Regions from separate parts of the Novibacillus thermophilus genome, predicted to be linked through region 2. Evidence: riboswitches for the same ligand, from Rfam matches in the RefSeq annotation. Region 2 holds a riboswitch; the other holds the start of a gene.
The links. A riboswitch is a leader RNA that binds a small molecule or an ion and turns the genes downstream of it on or off. The one in region 2 is predicted to bind S-adenosylmethionine.

Region 1 (8,058 bases), 1.4 Mb from region 2:
CGTAAGGGCCAGATAACCTATCAGTACCTTGAACAGTAAGGAATGCTGTATGCGCCGCATGGTAGAACCCTTCTGTTTGAAGATTCAACTCTTAAGGTATCCAACACGCGACAAGGCCATCCTGTAGAATTTTGCCAGAGAGTCGTCACACCGGGTCTTGCTGCAAGACCCATTTTTCCAACGCCAGCCGGACGCCGTCTTCGTTGTTCGACAGGGTCACCACGTCCGCTGCCGCTTTTACGTCCTCTGGAGAGTTGTCCATGGCGATTCCCAGCCCCGCATACTGCAACATGTCCAAATCGTTGTAGTAGTTCCCAATCGCCACAACGCCTTTCGGCTTCACGTTCAGGTGGTTGGCCAACATGGCTAACGCTTTTCCTTTCGTCGTGCCCTCCTTCACGATGTCAATAAAGTATTCTCCACTGCGTACGATGTTCAACTCTTCCCCATATTGCGACTTTAAGACAGGGACCATTTTATCCAGGACTGCCGCTTCACCTGAAATAGTGAATTTTAACGGATCCTCAGGCGTTTGACGCAGATCCCCGATGGCCATCGGTTTGATCAAGTACCGGTTGTACTGCTCAGCCATTTTCTCGGTTAACGTCTCGACGTAAACGCCGCTTGCTGTCGTCACGTCACAGTGGACGTTGTACTCTTGCATGACCTCTCTCATCGCTGCTAAAAACGAACGGGGGATGGTATTCGTGTAGAGGGTTTGGTCCGTTGTCAGCTCCTTTACGGTCCCGCCGTTATCCGTGATCAAGTGGGTCGCAAAACTTTCATGTTCTAACAGCGGCTGGACTGACAACGCTGAACGCCCCGTGCAAATCGCAATATACTTCCCTTCTTGCTGAAGCTGCACGAGTAAATTCAACGTGGGCAGCGTAATGTCCTTTTCGTCCGTGAGAAGCGTACCGTCCAAATCCAATGCGATTAACTGGTAGGTCATGGTCTCTCTCCTTTGCATTTATCGCCAGTATAGCAACCTATGCGACAGCTCGCAAGGCTTGCGAAAACAACCAGCGCAGGTTTATAACGCTTCATATACAAGTTAAACCATCCGTGAGGTACTTAATCGGTTCCCTTCCCAATTGACAACGGCATAACCACATTTATCGCATCTAAACACTTTTGACGGATAGGCATCTTCTGATTATGGTTATAAGGAATACAAAATGGGGAGGTGAAAACATCAATAGTGAAAAGTCTGCCACCGCGACGATTGAAAAACAGACGAGAGGCGATTATTCCTTCCGTAAGCCGGTTAAAGATGACGGTGCCGACGTATGGACTTTGATCAAAAACTCCAGTGTACTCGACCTCAACTCTCCATACAGCTACCTCATGTGGTGTGAGTATTTCGCCGACACGTCCGTTGTCATCGAACAGCGTGGACATATCGTCGGTTTCGTCTCAGGCTTTATTCAGCCTGCAGCTCCGGACACGCTGTTTATCTGGCAGGTTGCCGTCGACGAGGCCGAGCGCGGTAAAGGTTTGGGCACGCGCATGTTACTCAACTTACTCGGGCGTTCCTCGTGCGAACACGTTCACTTTCTCGAAGCAACCGTCTCCCCTTCGAACATTCCGTCACAAAATTTGTTCCAAGGATTAGCGAAAAAACTGAATACCGTTTGTGAGGTGAGGGAGTGTTTTTCCACTGAAGATTTTCCAGAAAATGGGCACGAAGACGAGCTGATTTACCGCGTTGGGCCATTTTTTACTTAAATTAAACTGGAAGGATTGATCTTGAGTGGCAACCGTTACGTTAGACGACAAGATGAAAGTGTTTGATGAACTGGAGTCTGCCGTTCGCAGCTACAGCCGAAACTGGCCGACCGTGTTTGAAAAGTCCAAAGGCTACAAGTTGTGGGATGAAGACGGCAACGAGTATATCGATTTCTTCTCCGGTGCTGGCGCCCTAAACTACGGACACAACCACGACAAGATGCAAGAGAAAATCATCGACTACATTCAACAAAACGGCATCACCCACAGTTTGGACATGGGGACGACGGCCAGAAAAACGTTTCTCCAACGCTTTCACGACGTCATTCTGAAACCTCGGAATCTCGACTACAAAGTGATGTTTCCCGGACCGACCGGAACGAATGCAGTCGAGAGCGCGCTCAAAATCGCCCGCAAGGTGACGGGTCGCGAAACAGTGATCAGCTTCACCAACGCTTTTCACGGCATGACCATCGGTTCACTGTCTGTAACAGGCAACGCCTTCAAACGGCATGGAGCCGGTATCCCCCTGCATCATAGCGTCTCGATGCCGTTTGATGGCTACATGGAGGGACACGATTCAATCTCGTATTTAGAGATGTTCCTAGAGGACAAAGGGAGCGGCGTCGCACTCCCCGCCGCCATCATTCTCGAAACGGTGCAGGGTGAAGGGGGTGTGAACACAGCCAGTTTTGAATGGCTGAAAAAAGTTGAGGAGATTTGTCGACGTTGGGGCATTCTGCTCATCGTCGACGATGTTCAGGCAGGATGCGGCCGGACGGGAACTTTTTTCAGTTTTGAACCGGCCGGGCTTCAACCGGACGTCGTTTGCCTGTCTAAGTCCATCGGCGGAATCGGATTGCCCATGGCCTTGACGTTGATTAAACCGGAATACGATCAGTGGGGCCCGGGCGAGCACAACGGGACATTCCGCGGAAACAACCTGGCCTTCGTCGCCGCAACGGAAGCCTTGTCTTTCTGGAAAGACGACTCGTTTTCGATCTCCGTGCGAGAAAAAGGCGAAAAGGTTCGGGCTACGTTGGAAGTGCTGGTCGAGAAATACCCTGAGTTGCAAGGAGAAGCACGCGGCAGAGGTCTGATGCAAGGAATTGCGTGCGGTCCAGAAGGGCTGGCCAGTCAAATTTGTCGCGACGCTTTTGAGTCCGGCCTGATTATCGAAACGTCGGGCCCAGAAGATGAGGTAGTGAAACTCCTTCCTCCACTCACTATTGACGAAGAAGGACTGACGCTCGGCCTCAACATTCTGGAAAAAAGCATACAACACGTGTTACACCATTAACTTATGGTTACGAAGGGAGCTTAACTATGATTGTGAAATCGCTCGATGACATTGTCGGGACAGAGAACGAGACATCCGATAAAAATTGGACGAGTCGCCGTTTCTTGCTCAAGAAGGACAACATGGGATTTACCTTGAATGACACTATCATTTACGCCGGAACCGAAACGTTCATTTGGTACAAACACCACCTTGAAGCCGTCTACTGTATCGAAGGAGAAGGGGAAGTGGAAACACTGAAAGACGGCAAAGTGTATCCGATCAAAGCCGGTACCATGTACGCCCTTGACGGAAACGAGAAACACTACTTGCGGGCTAAAACCGACATGCGCATGGTGTGCGTCTTCAACCCGCCCCTCACAGGACAGGAGGTCCACAACGAAGAAGGGTACTACCCCCTTGAGACGGAGTAATCCGCTTCGCCCGTTTCGATTGAAACGGGCGATTTTCGTTGAAAATATCGGAAAGAGTATTCGTTATGAATCAGGTCGTTCCCGTCGACTAGAGGAGCTGTGCGTCAAATTCAACGTGTCCAAAATGGCTTTCTTCTGTTCAGCCACACGGTAATCTCCTCTGGAACGCAGTCGTCCTCGTTCGACCGCAACGTCGCGAAACAGTTCTCCCGGCTGGCCGCGCAATACGAGCAACCGATCGCACAAATAGAGAGCCTCGTCGATATCGTGTGTGACGAGCAGCATCGTGGATCGGCATTCGTTCCAGACATCGAGCAGTAAATCTTGCAGCCGCATTTTGGTCAATGCGTCAAGGGCGCTAAACGGCTCGTCCAACAACAGGATCTCGGGAGAAGTGACGAGGGCCCGGGCAATCGCCACTCGTTGTGCCATTCCGCCCGACAGTTCTTTCTGATAATGCTCTTCAAATCCTGTCAAGTTTACGAGATCTATCAGTCGCTGGGCTTTATTGTATTTTTCTTGTTTACTCCCTTTCAACCCGAAGCAGACATTGTCGACAACTGTCAGCCAGGGCATGAGGCGCGGTTCCTGAAAAATGACTCCCGTTTCTTCACCCACACCGTTCACCACGTGTCCGTCAATCTTGACGACACCGTCGTATCCCGTATCCAGACCGGCGATAACGCGGAGGAGCGTGCTCTTCCCACATCCACTCATCCCCAGAATGCCGACAATTTCGCCTTTCTCCGCTGTAAAGCTGATATTTTTAACAGCGGTCTTCCCGTTGGCAAACGTGCGGGTCACTCGTTCGACACTCAACACATGTGCTACCCCCTCTACTTACCTTTTTGTGGCAAACCGTCTTGCCAGTGTAGCGCCTTCCTTTCCACTCCTTTTAACACGGCATCGGTACATTTGCCCAGAACAGCGAACAAGATCAAGCTGCTGATGATGAGTTGCGGGGCTGACGTGTTCTGTCCGAAGACGAGCAAGTAGCCCAGACCTTCACTGGCCCCCATCAGTTCGGCAGCGACGACGAACATCCATCCCAAGCCCAGTCCACTCCGCAATCCGACGAGAAAGGATGGCAGGGAAGCGGGCAAGACAATTCTCCTGATGTGTTCATACGCGCTAAAGCGGTACACTTGCCCCACTTCGATGAGTTTTCTGTCCACGTTCCGAATACCGCTGACAGTGTTCAAGTAGACGGGAAAGAACACGCCGACAGCAATCAGCGTAATTTTGGAAGATTACCCGATGCTGAACCATAAAATGAACAGCGGTACCCAGGCGATAGACGGGACGGAGCGAAGGGCTTGAATGGACGTGTCGAATAACTGTTCAACCGTTCGGTTCACCCCGACGAGCGCACCGAACACGACTCCGGCCGCCGTCCCAATGACAAACCCGATCAAGACCCGGTACAGAGTAATGCCGACATGGCTCCACAAACTGCCGTCCTGTACCATCTCGAGAATGGTCACAGCGACAGTTGCAGGTGCCGGAAGCAATTTGTCGGCAACGAGCCCTGCTCGGCTCAAGACTTCCCACAAAATGACGACGAGGAGCGGAACGATGCTTCTGATCAGAAAAGGTGGAACGCAAAAGCTCGCGCCACTCCCCTTTTTGCCAAACCTTTCTTGAGACGGAAAACGATACGGCTTTGAAAGTTCTCTTTCTTGTAATCGGGCCACGATTCGCCAACTCCTTTTTTCTCCTGGCATTACTGAACGACTTTTTCGGTAAACGATGGCTGTATGAGCTCATGGGAAAGGGAGTCGATATCGACATCGGCACCAATGATTCCTTCGCTTTGCAACACTTCTGCGGCAGCTTTTATCGCTTCACGGTGCACAGCTCCTGGAACGGGATCGGAGAAATCGTTGCGCCCCATTTCGATTTCGGCCACGTCTTTATTTAACTGCGCTGAATCGGCCAAAATGCGTGTCGCGTCAGCCGGATGGTCTAACGTCCACTTTCTCGCCTTCTCATACAGTTCGATCACTTTTTCTACGTATTGGGGATACTTTTCTTTAAATTCTGAACGCACACTGAGAAAGCCGTATGTATTGAATTCGGGGTTGCGATAAAACAAGTGCGCCCCTTCTTCCAGTTCCAGTTGAGCCATGTGCGGGTCCAATCCTGCCCAGGCATCGACTTCTCCTTTTGACAGTGCCGTGGCGCCATCGGGATGCTGGAGGGGCACCACTTCCACGTCTTCCGCTGATAGTCCTTCCTCGTTTAATGCCCGCAGCAAAAAGATGTACGGATCCGTGCCAATAGTGGCCGCCACCTTCTTCCCTTTCAAATCGTCCACGTGTTGAATGTCAGAATCGGCATTCGTGACGAGGGCGGTCCATTCCGGTTTAGAATAGATGTAGACAGTCTCAATCGGTGTCCCGTTTGATTTGGCGATGAGTGCAGCCGCTCCCGCCGACGAACCGAAGTCTACGCTGTTGCTGTTTAAAAATTCCAATGCCTTGTTACTTCCGAGACTGAGTACAAACTCGACGTCAATCCCTTCCTCAGCAAACACCTCCTCTGCCCAGCCTTTTTCTTTTAACACGAGACTTACCGGGGAGTAATAAGCGTAATCCAAGCGAATTTTGTCCGGTTTGTCCGCTCCTTCACCTTCCGCCTCGTCCCCCACCGAACGTTGACAGCCGACGAAAAACACTGTAACCGCCGTGACGAACAACGCCACTCTCACGAAAACGTACCGCACTTTTTTCTTCACTCCTCTTGTTTTTACAGTGAGATGTCACCTTCCCCCACAGCAAAAAATCCCCCCATAAGAAGAGGGATGGCATGCCTCCTCTTATCTCTCAGGAAACGTTCCTGCAGGAGTTGGCACCTTGCCAATCGAAAAGATCGACAGGTTGCCGGGCTTCATCGGGCCAGTCCCTCCGCCGCTCTCGATAAGAGTGATATTTGTAACGAAAAAACCTTCTTCCTAGATAAGAAGAAGGCAGTCAATCACGTTCCTCCTCCTTATCTTTCAAGACCGCTGTCTTGCAGGAGTTGGCACCTTGCCAATCGAAAAGATCAGCAGGTTGCCGGGCTTCATCGGGCCAGTCCCTCCACCACTCTGGATAAGAAGCGAAATTGAATGTCAATTTAAAATTGAGTTTATTTTACCCCACTGCATTTGTTTCGTCAACAGGCAATGTCATACCCCGACGTGTTGCATAAATAGTCGTGTCTAGCTCTCCCGTCACCCTGCCGGTCAGCACCCCGGCCGTCATACTTCCGCTGACGTTGACAGCCGTACGTCCCATGTCAATGAGCGGTTCGATGGAGATGAGCAATCCCGCCAGAGCAACTGGGAGGTTCATCGCGGATAACACGATGAGCGCGGCAAAGGTAGCTCCTCCGCCGACACCGGCAACGCCGAACGAACCCAACGCGACCACGGCGACTAACGTCAGAAGGAAAGAAGGACTGAGAGGGTTGATACCGACAGTCGGCGCGATCATGACCGCGAGCATAGCCGGGTAAATGCCAGCACACCCGTTCTGTCCGATGGTGAGACCGAACGACCCAGCGAAATTCGCCGTACCTTCGGGTACACCCAGGTCTTGGTGTTGAGCCCGCACGTTAAGCGGCAACGTCGCCGCACTGGAGCGGGAAGTGAAGGCAAACGTCAAGACCGGCAGCACCTTTTTGACATATGTCAGCGGATTTAGACCGGACACGGCGATGAGGAGCAAGTGGACCGCAAACATGACCAGCAGTGCCGCATAAGACGCCACTACAAATTTACCTAATTGCCAGATGGCATGAAGATCGCTCGTCGCAGAAACCCGACTCATCAAGGCGAGGACACCGTACGGTGTCAAACGGATGACAAGCGTGACAACCCGCATGACAACAGCGTGTAACGCATCCGTCAGTTTCGCAAACATCTCCGCCTGTTCAGCATGTTTTCGCTTGACTCCCAAGTAGGAGATCCCTAGGAAACTTGCAAATATCACCACGGCAATCGTCGACGTCGGGCGAGCTCCGGTAAAATCCAAGAACGGGTTTCCCGGCAACAACGACACGATTCGCTGCGGCACCGTCATGCCTTCCAATTCGCCCATTCTTTCTTCCAGTTCTTCGCCGCGGATTGCTTCTTCTTCTCCGGCGTGTATTTCCGTCGCCTGCAAATCAAACACGAAGGCTGCACCGATTCCGAGAACGGCGGCAATCGCCGTCGTACCGATCAAAATGCCGATAATCACGCCGCCGATTTTGCCGATGTTGTGTGACAACTGAGATTTTGTAAACGCTGCGAGAATGGAAATAAAGACGAGGGGCATGACCAACATTTGCAGCAATGTGACGTACCCGTTTCCCACGATGTTAAACCAATCGACAGACTTTTCAACTACTTCTGAATCCGGGCCGTAAACAAATTGCAAGCTGAGGCCGAAGACAATGCCAATCCCCAGACCGGCAAACACACGTTTAGAAAAAGATAAATGATTTTTCTGCATGAAGAACAAGGCTAAAGCAAACAAGAGCAACAGTACCACATTGATCACAATCAAAACATTTGTCATCTTGATCCTCCTTCCAGCTTTCCGCAAAAGCATATTTCACTTATTCCGATATGTCAAGTATGAATTTGACATA
Region 2 (8,058 bases):
TTTTGATTGGCACTCGGGTCCGTAAGGTTCACCCAAACGGACAGCGTTAATTCGTCTCCACCGTCGAGTAGCGCGTCATGCGGCACTTCAACCCGCCCCCCATTTAATCGGAGCGCGTTGCCGAACTTGCCAGTTTCCCACGTGGCCTCACCGTGCACCGTCCCTTCCAATCCATACGGTGAAGAGTCACCAGCCACAGTGCCACTGTCTTCGTCAAACTGAAGCGATAACACGGGTTCGTCATCATGCAAGGCGAACAGCGTTCCACTCAAGTTGTTAATCTGTACTTGATGGGAACCGGCCGTGACGTTTTCTACAGTGAAGGTGACAGTTTCACTTTCACCCGGTTTCAGCGTTAATGTTTTCGCCTCAGCCAATTCACCGTCGAAATAAAACACCACTTTCTCTTCACCCGTCGACATGCCGACGTTTTCAACGAGGGCGGATATGTGTGCGTCTTCCCCAGGCCCCACATGGTCGAACTTTAAATCCGACGCCTTAAATACGGCCACGCCACCGTGTTGCCAACGCTCGATAAAATAATGAGCGCTGTCGTAGAGAATGCGATGAGCATCCGCGGAGATGAGCCCCTTTTCTTGCTGATGGTCGAGCAACCGTTTAAAGCTGTTCATGTGTTTGAGCACCTTGTCGGTGGCTCCTTGTTGTTCGAACTGTTCCACCGCTGTCAAATGTAATTTCAGAGCACGGGCAGCACTCCGGTTCGTAAATTCGCCCTCTTTTTCCAAGCGTTCCACAACGGTTTGCATACCAGCACTGAGGGAACCGATCCTTTCGCCGCTGTACCCGAGCAGTTCCACTTCCGATAAGGACGTCGAACTGTGGCCGCCGTTGTCAGTAATTTCTAAGCGGTAATAGGCGTATCTTCCCGGGTTTTCGATGGCAAAGGCACGGGTATGACGACGCCACTTGAATGATTCATGCTCCCTTTCATCCAGCACCGTCCAGTTTTCGCCGTCGTTCGACCCTTTCAACACCCAGCTTGTCGGGTCCGCCTCGTGCGAATCTGCTCCGGAAGTCAACGTATACATAGTGGCCTGTTGTTTTCCTCCGGCAAACGCATATTGGATCCAGGGCTTGTCGCTGTTCACCGTCCAGCGCGTATCGGATGTGTTGTCGAACAACTTGGCAGTATCGCCGCCTTCACTATCGGACGCGGTCCCTGCATGATCATCAGTCAAATCTTTGAGCGGTTTCGGAGCCGATAATCCGTCTGTTGCCGCAGGCGTAATTGACTTCGGCAAGTCCGTTAGGTTACTTCCCCATTTGGAAGGCTTCGGTCCCATGTCGAAGTCTAACGTCGCACCGTCCACGAGATCGGCATGTGAGATGTAGTTTTTCGTGTAAGTTGTGCCGTTTAACTTTAATGCTTGAACGTATTTATTCTCCTTGCTGTTGTTTGGAGCGTTAATGACAATATCCTTGCCATTTTCCAGATGGATCGTCACTTTTTTGAACAGAGGGGCACCGATGGCATATTCCGGCGTACCCATTTTGAGCGGATAGAAGCCGAGGGCACTGAAGATATACCAGGCCGACATCTCGCCGTTGTCTTCGTCACCCGGATACCCCTGTCCGATTTCGCTTCCGATATAAAGTCGATTTAACACCTCGCGAACTTTCTCCTGCGTCTTCCACGGCTGACCGGCGTAGTTATACATGTAAATGATGTGGTGAGCAGGCTGGTTACTGTGCCCGTACATGCCCATCCTGACGTCCCTGGCTTCTCTCATTTCATGAATCAAGCCGCCGTATCCGCCCGGGAACATAGCTGTCTCCGGTGTTTCGAAAAATTCATCTAGTTTTTTGGCAAGCCCTTCTTTTCCACCGTACAGATTAGCCAGTCCTTGCCCGTCCTGTGGTGCGTGGAACGCCATGTTCCAAGCGTTCGTTTCTGTATAGTCCCTGCCCCATTCGGCCGGATTGAAGTTCTCCGGTGTGGACCGCCAGGCGCCAGAGGCCGTTCGTCCGTTGAAAAATCCGATTTTCGGGTTAAACATTTGGATGTAATTCTGGGCACGATTTAAGAAGTATGTGTAATCTTCCTCGTAATAAGGATCATAGGGATCCGTTTGGTCACCTTTCTCGGCGAGGGCCTTGGCTAAATTCGCGATACCGAAATCATTGATATACCCATCCAGTGCCCAAGACAGACCTTCACCGGTGGATGTGTTCGTATAACCGTCGAATACGGACGTAGCCATCCCTTTTCTGCCAACGTTCGCGTTAGGGGGCACGACAGCGGCATCCTTTATCGCCGACTGATAGAAACTTTTCACGTCGAAATTGGTGACGCCTTTCAGATACGCATCCGCAAAGGCGATGTTTGCACTTGTGCCGACCATCAAATTGGCGTATCCCGGCGAAGACCAGCGGGAGATCCAGCCGCTGTCCCGGTAGTGCTGCACGAATCCGTCAATCATCTCCCCGGCTTGTGTCGGAGTTAGCAAGGCGTACGCTGGCCATGCCGTGCGATACGTGTCCCAAAAGCCATTGTTCACGTACACCTTGCCGTCTTCAATTTTCGCGCACGTTTCAGTTGCTGTACTCGTCGTACACGGGTTCAAGTCAAACTGGCTCGCATATTTGTAAACGGGTTCCTCCAGCGTCCCGACATTTTCGTACGCTGAGTTGGGATACAGGAATAAACGGTACATATTGGAATACAGTGTAACGAGCTGGTCCTCCGTCGCCCCTTCCACTTCGATGATCCCTAACTTGTCATCCCACGCTTGCTGTGCCCTTTCTTTAATCGTTTCAAAGGTGTCCTCAGCGCCGATTTCCTGCTCCAAATTTTTCTTCGCTTGTTCGACACTGATCAGCGATGTAGCAATTTTCATCGTCACCACTTTATTTTCTGTCGTGTCAAATTTGTAGTAGGCCGTCACGTTGTCGCGGCCTTCTCCGGTCAATCTGCCACTGTCGACGATCGGCTGATCGAATGTCGCGTAAATGAACATCCGGGTCGCTCCAGTGGAAAGACCGCTTCTCTGATCTGTATAGCCTGTGATGGTCCTATTATCGGGATCAAGGGTAATGCCACCGTTATTGCTCACATTGTCGAATATGAGGTTAGAGGAGTTTCCCTTAAACGTAAAGCGCATCATCGCCGCGTGATCGGTCGGAGTCATCTCTGTTTGAATGCCATTTTCAAAGGTGACGCTGTAATAGTGGGCTTTGGCCATTTCGTTGTCGTGCTTGAATGGCAACGCACGTTCTTTCCGATCGGCACTCGGTTTGCCAGTTGCATCAGATGGCATCACCTGGAACGTCTGGCGGTCCCCCATCCACGGACTTGTCTCATGGCTTAAGGCAAAGGCCTGGATTTCCGGAAGATTATCTTCATTATTACTTTCGTGATATGCATAGATCCAATTGGACCCTGCGTTCGTCACCGGCGTCCAGAAATTAAACCCGTGTGGCACAGCGACTGCAGGGAAGGTATTCCCCGTGAAAACGTACCGTTTGACTGCGTGCCACGAAGTGTGTTGACATATTCGGAAAGTCTGTCATACGTTCTCTCTTCGGGATTCGCTTCGATTTTAATATCATCGATGCTCCCCTTAAATACGGCCGGGCCTCTGGGGTTATCGTAGGCAATGAGTATGCGCTCGATCGTTTTCCCCGCTGCGACATCTCCGATCTTTGATTTTTTAAAGTTCCATTGATGCGCGTACAGAGTTTTTGAATTTCCTTGGTCTTGTGGATTGAGTTTGATCCCGTGCTGGTCGACGGCTTCAAGCTCATGCAGATAGGTCCCGTCGGAAAATGCGAGATCGACGGCTGCATACGTACTCGCGTAGTCCAAATGATCCTTATCGGTAAATTCCGGAAAAATGTAATACGACAGTTCGGTATTCTCAGTTACCGGAATGTCGACATCAAAAATTTTATTATACGAATAAGCACGCCCTTCTGTGAGATGCGTTCCAGAATACGAGAACGCCTTCAAACCTGTCCATCCGACGTTCGTCTTAGCTGCATACGCGCTCGAAGGTCCTTTTGAGGTGAAAGATTTCATATCTGAAGGAGGTGGCGGCGGGACATCAATACCGTTGGATAGCTGGATTTCTGCTAACTGCGTCAAGCCATCCCCGGCATTTTTCGCAATGTCAAATCGATAATATTGGTAGGCGGTTTCGTTATCAAACTCGTAGATTTTCGTTTGGAAACGCTCTTCAAAGACTTCATTTGTTCTCGTATCCAACGTCGTCCAATTTTCGCCGTCACTGGACCCGGAAAGCGTCCAGTCTCGAGGATCTCGGCCCGGGTAGTCGTTCGCTGAAGTAAAGGCGTATTTCACAACCGTGTCCGGCTCAGAAAGTTGAAGTTCAATCCAAGCCGTACGCTCAAACGCCAGCCATTTCGTATTCACGTCTTGATCCATCAACTTCTGTTCCGTTTCATTCGGTGGATTGTTGGCGCTTGCCGTCACTTGCTCAACTTTATCTGTAATGTTACCTTGAATACCGTCAAATGGAATGTTGCCATCAACGCCCTCCGTCATTTTACGGCCTTCCGCATCCGTTTCGACCGTATTTTCCCAATCCGGTTGCGGATCACCTTCTTCAAACGAAGTGAAAAAATCGGTTGGGGCTGCATGTGCCGTCTGAACAGGTGGTGTATATAAAATCCCGGCAAGCAATGTATATCTGACGATCACTGACAAAACCCTCGTAACCCGTCCCTTCTTCATGTACGGTGAACCTCCTTTAATCCCTCTCTCTTTTTTACAACGACGATATTTACTTCTAAATGTGATGGGCTTTCCTTCAAACCTCCTTTTTTTGGCTTATGTTAGGTCATATTCCAACCTTTAATAGAATGCCTGTCCACTGTCAGAATGTCTGCTTCCGATTGAATTCCTAAAGTCACGCTCTCGGTTGATTCCATATTCCAGCGGTCATCCTCTGAACCTCCGTCTGATGTGTTGACATATTCGTAGTGTGTAATGACTTCTAGCGGGATCGGCATGTAAATGTGCTTACAGAGCGGGTTCATCGTCCACTCCCATCCCAATTGTAGGACAAACCATAAAAAATGTGAGGAATCAATCTCTTTACTTTTATGCTAATTTCTTCAAATTTTTGTTAATAGTTCGATATTACTGGTTGTTTTCGGGCTTTGTGCTCTATCATTTTGATGTATATAGACTATTAGACATAGCGTTCTTCGAAGAAAAATTCCCTTTGTCAAACCATTTTATTCCCAGGTTAGTCGTACAACCCGGATCAAGGCATGGTCCTTTGTGTTCATTGACCTTTGGCAAATTGAAATAAGGGGTTGACAGTCGAAAAAAATATTTTTAAAATGAGGTAAAATTAAAACAACAATACCGGAACTCTTATACAGAGAGGGGGAGGGACTGGCCCTATGAACCCTCGGCAACCATTGAATTGACTCAAACGGTGCCAATTCCAGCAGATCCTTGTGACAGGGTCTGAAATATAAGAGGTTCCGCTACAGAGTTACTACCCTCGTGTAGTCAGTGAGCGGCCTCTTAAACAAGAGGTCGCTTTTCAATTGTCAAAAGTCTGAAAGAAGGTGATTCCTCAAAATTTGTCGTCATATAAACATATTATTCCCATTAGATTAATCTGTTTACTACACTTAAAAAGGAAGGTTGCTCAATGAAAAAACAAATTCATTTGAACGGTTTTGTCCAACATTCTCCATCCCCCCATTCCACCGGACTGTGGAGCTATAAACAACACGAAGGGCATCGCCACAATCGCTTGGCCTATTGGGAAGAAATAGCCCGAATTCTCGAGCAGGGGAAATTTGATGCCCTGTTTTTCGCCGATGTGATCGGAACTTACAGCGTCTATCAAAACAGTTATGAACCAGCTGTGACGAATGCCGTTCAAATACCTGCCCACGATCCCTTACTTGTGATTTCAGCCTTGGCTGCCTCGACTCAACACATTGGTTTTGCCGTAACCGTCTCGACGACCTATTCACAGCCGTATTTCTTGGCGCGGCAATTGTCGACACTCGATCACCTTACAGAGGGTCGAGTCGGGTGGAACATTGTGACGTCCTACCTTGAAAGCGAGGCGGTGAATCTGGGTTTAGAAAGGCGCTTACCGAAACATGTCCGGTACGATCGCGCGGATGAATTTTTAGAGGTAGTTTACAAACTGTGGGAACACAGTTGGGAGGATGATGCTGTCGTCCTTGACCGGAAAAACCGTGTGTTCGCCGACCCCTCCAAAGTCCATTTGATTAACCACCACGGTTCGTACTTCGATGTTCCGGGACCGCATTTGGTAGAGCCGTCGCCGCAACGGACCCCTGTCTTGTTCCAAGCCGGGGCATCCCCGCGTGGGCAGCGATTTGCAGCCAAACACGCCGAAGCTGTGTTCATTAAATCCCATTCCCTTGAATCGTTGAAAAACTACGTCCAGAACATCCGGAATCTCGTGGAGGAACAAGGGCGGGACCCGCACAGTGTCCTCATTTTTCCTCTTATCTTGCCGATCGTCGGTTCGACAGAGGAGGAAGCGCACCGAAAATACGAAGAATTAAAAAACCATGTGAGCTATGAAGGGACACTCGCTTTGCTTTCTGGGCATACTGGCATAGATTTCTCCAAATTTGATCCGGATCAATACATCGAAGACATGGAAACAGAGGCAGTCCAGGGAAATTTGAACCTGTACACGAAAGATCCGACCAGAAAGTGGACGTTGCGGGAAGCGGTCATGAACCATGGCCTCGGAAACGGTACGGTCAAATTTGTCGGAACACCTGAACAAATCGCCGACCAAATAGAGCAATGGGCCGTTGAAGGCGATGTCGACGGATTCAATATCGCCCACGCTCACTCACCGGGAACCTTCCAAGAATTCGTCGAATATGTCGTTCCCGAATTGCAACAACGCGGTATCTACCGGACAGAATACGAAGCAGTGACGCTGAGAGAAAACATGTTCGGAAAAGGGCGTCGGTTCTTACAGGAGGACCATCCAGCAAAACAAATCCAGGTTGCTACAAACAGCTGAATGGTGCGATAGTGTCCCATTCGATTTCATGATAAAGGAGTTCAAACATGACGGAAATCCAACTGTTTTTGTGGATCGGTTTAGCTGCTTTCCTCGTCCTTATACTCGGAATTGGAATTTACAGCGGAAAAAAGACGAAGAGTGTCCGCGATTTTGCCATCGGCGGTGGTCAATTGGGACCGGTCGTCCTTGGGCTTTCTTTTACTGGAACGTATTTGAGTGCCGCGGCTTTTTTGGGTTATCCGGGTTGGTCCTACGAATACGGGTATTCCAACCTCTGGCTTTTTTTGGCGATCATGGGTGGCGGACCGATCGGCGTGTTGATGGTGGCCAAGCGGGCAAGAAAAATCAACACGACCCAACAATCTCTTTCTTTGCCAGATTGGCTTGGAGACTATTACTCCAGCGATTTTTTGCGAATTGCGACCAGCATCATCCTCCTTTTCAACATTTTTTACATCGCCGCCCAATTCGTCGCCGGAGCCAGGATTTTCGAGTATTTGCTCGAAATCCCCTATGGGAACGCACTGATGACGACTACTATCATTGTCATCATTTACGTCTACGTGGGAGGGGCGATCGCCGATGTATACACCGATGCGATCCAAGTCATTCTTATGGCGGTGACCGGACTTCTCGTTTTTGTCTCCGGTATCGTTCTGTTTTGGGAAGGGGGCCTCTCGGAAACCTTTTCCGCTATCACAGCTAAATTGACAGCACAAGATTCAGACTTGGGACGAGTCTTCCACCCCGAATCAGATTACTTTTACTCCCTTCCAGCAGTGATAGGCGCACTTTTGATTCAATGGGCGTTTGCCTCAGCCCCTCACCTTTTCAACAAAGTGCTTGGGGTGAAAGACGAACGGGATCTGGGTAAAATGATTTTCGTCTACGTCGTCACGAAGCTTTGCTGTCTGGCTGTTTTCTTCGGTGGATTTTACAGCCGCGCCCACCTGGGAGACCAGGTCGTCATGAGCGATTTGGCTCTGGTCGAATACATGGTCCGAGTTTTCCCCGCCGTGATCGCTGCCCTAAT

Region 1: it holds a riboswitch for S-adenosylmethionine, as region 2 does, so the genes downstream of both, B0W44_RS04305 (aliphatic sulfonate ABC transporter substrate-binding protein) here and B0W44_RS15350 (LLM class flavin-dependent oxidoreductase) in region 2, are expected to answer to the same signal.

Annotation. Positions count from the first base shown of each region.
Region 1 covers NZ_CP019699.1:878,829-886,886, reverse strand. Annotated here, with positions in the region: gene B0W44_RS04340 (metallophosphoesterase family protein) at 1-60, opposite strand, end outside; gene B0W44_RS04335 (Cof-type HAD-IIB family hydrolase) at 146-952, opposite strand; gene ectA (diaminobutyrate acetyltransferase) at 1,159-1,728, shown strand; gene ectB (diaminobutyrate--2-oxoglutarate transaminase) at 1,781-3,028, shown strand; gene B0W44_RS04320 (ectoine synthase) at 3,055-3,441, shown strand; gene B0W44_RS04315 (ABC transporter ATP-binding protein) at 3,505-4,263, opposite strand; gene B0W44_RS19195 (ABC transporter permease) at 4,278-4,673, opposite strand; gene B0W44_RS19190 (ABC transporter permease) at 4,692-5,135, opposite strand; gene B0W44_RS04305 (aliphatic sulfonate ABC transporter substrate-binding protein) at 5,165-6,166, opposite strand; SAM riboswitch class I at 6,257-6,366, opposite strand; SAM riboswitch class I at 6,430-6,540, opposite strand; gene B0W44_RS04300 (L-cystine transporter) at 6,576-7,985, opposite strand.
Region 2 covers NZ_CP019699.1:3,141,472-3,149,529, forward strand. Annotated here, with positions in the region: gene B0W44_RS18680 (GH92 family glycosyl hydrolase) at 1-3,443, opposite strand, end outside; gene B0W44_RS18685 (discoidin domain-containing protein) at 3,410-4,714, opposite strand; gene B0W44_RS15345 (hypothetical protein) at 4,816-5,037, opposite strand; SAM riboswitch class I at 5,360-5,472, shown strand; gene B0W44_RS15350 (LLM class flavin-dependent oxidoreductase) at 5,649-7,022, shown strand; gene B0W44_RS15355 (sodium:solute symporter family protein) at 7,070-8,058, shown strand, end outside.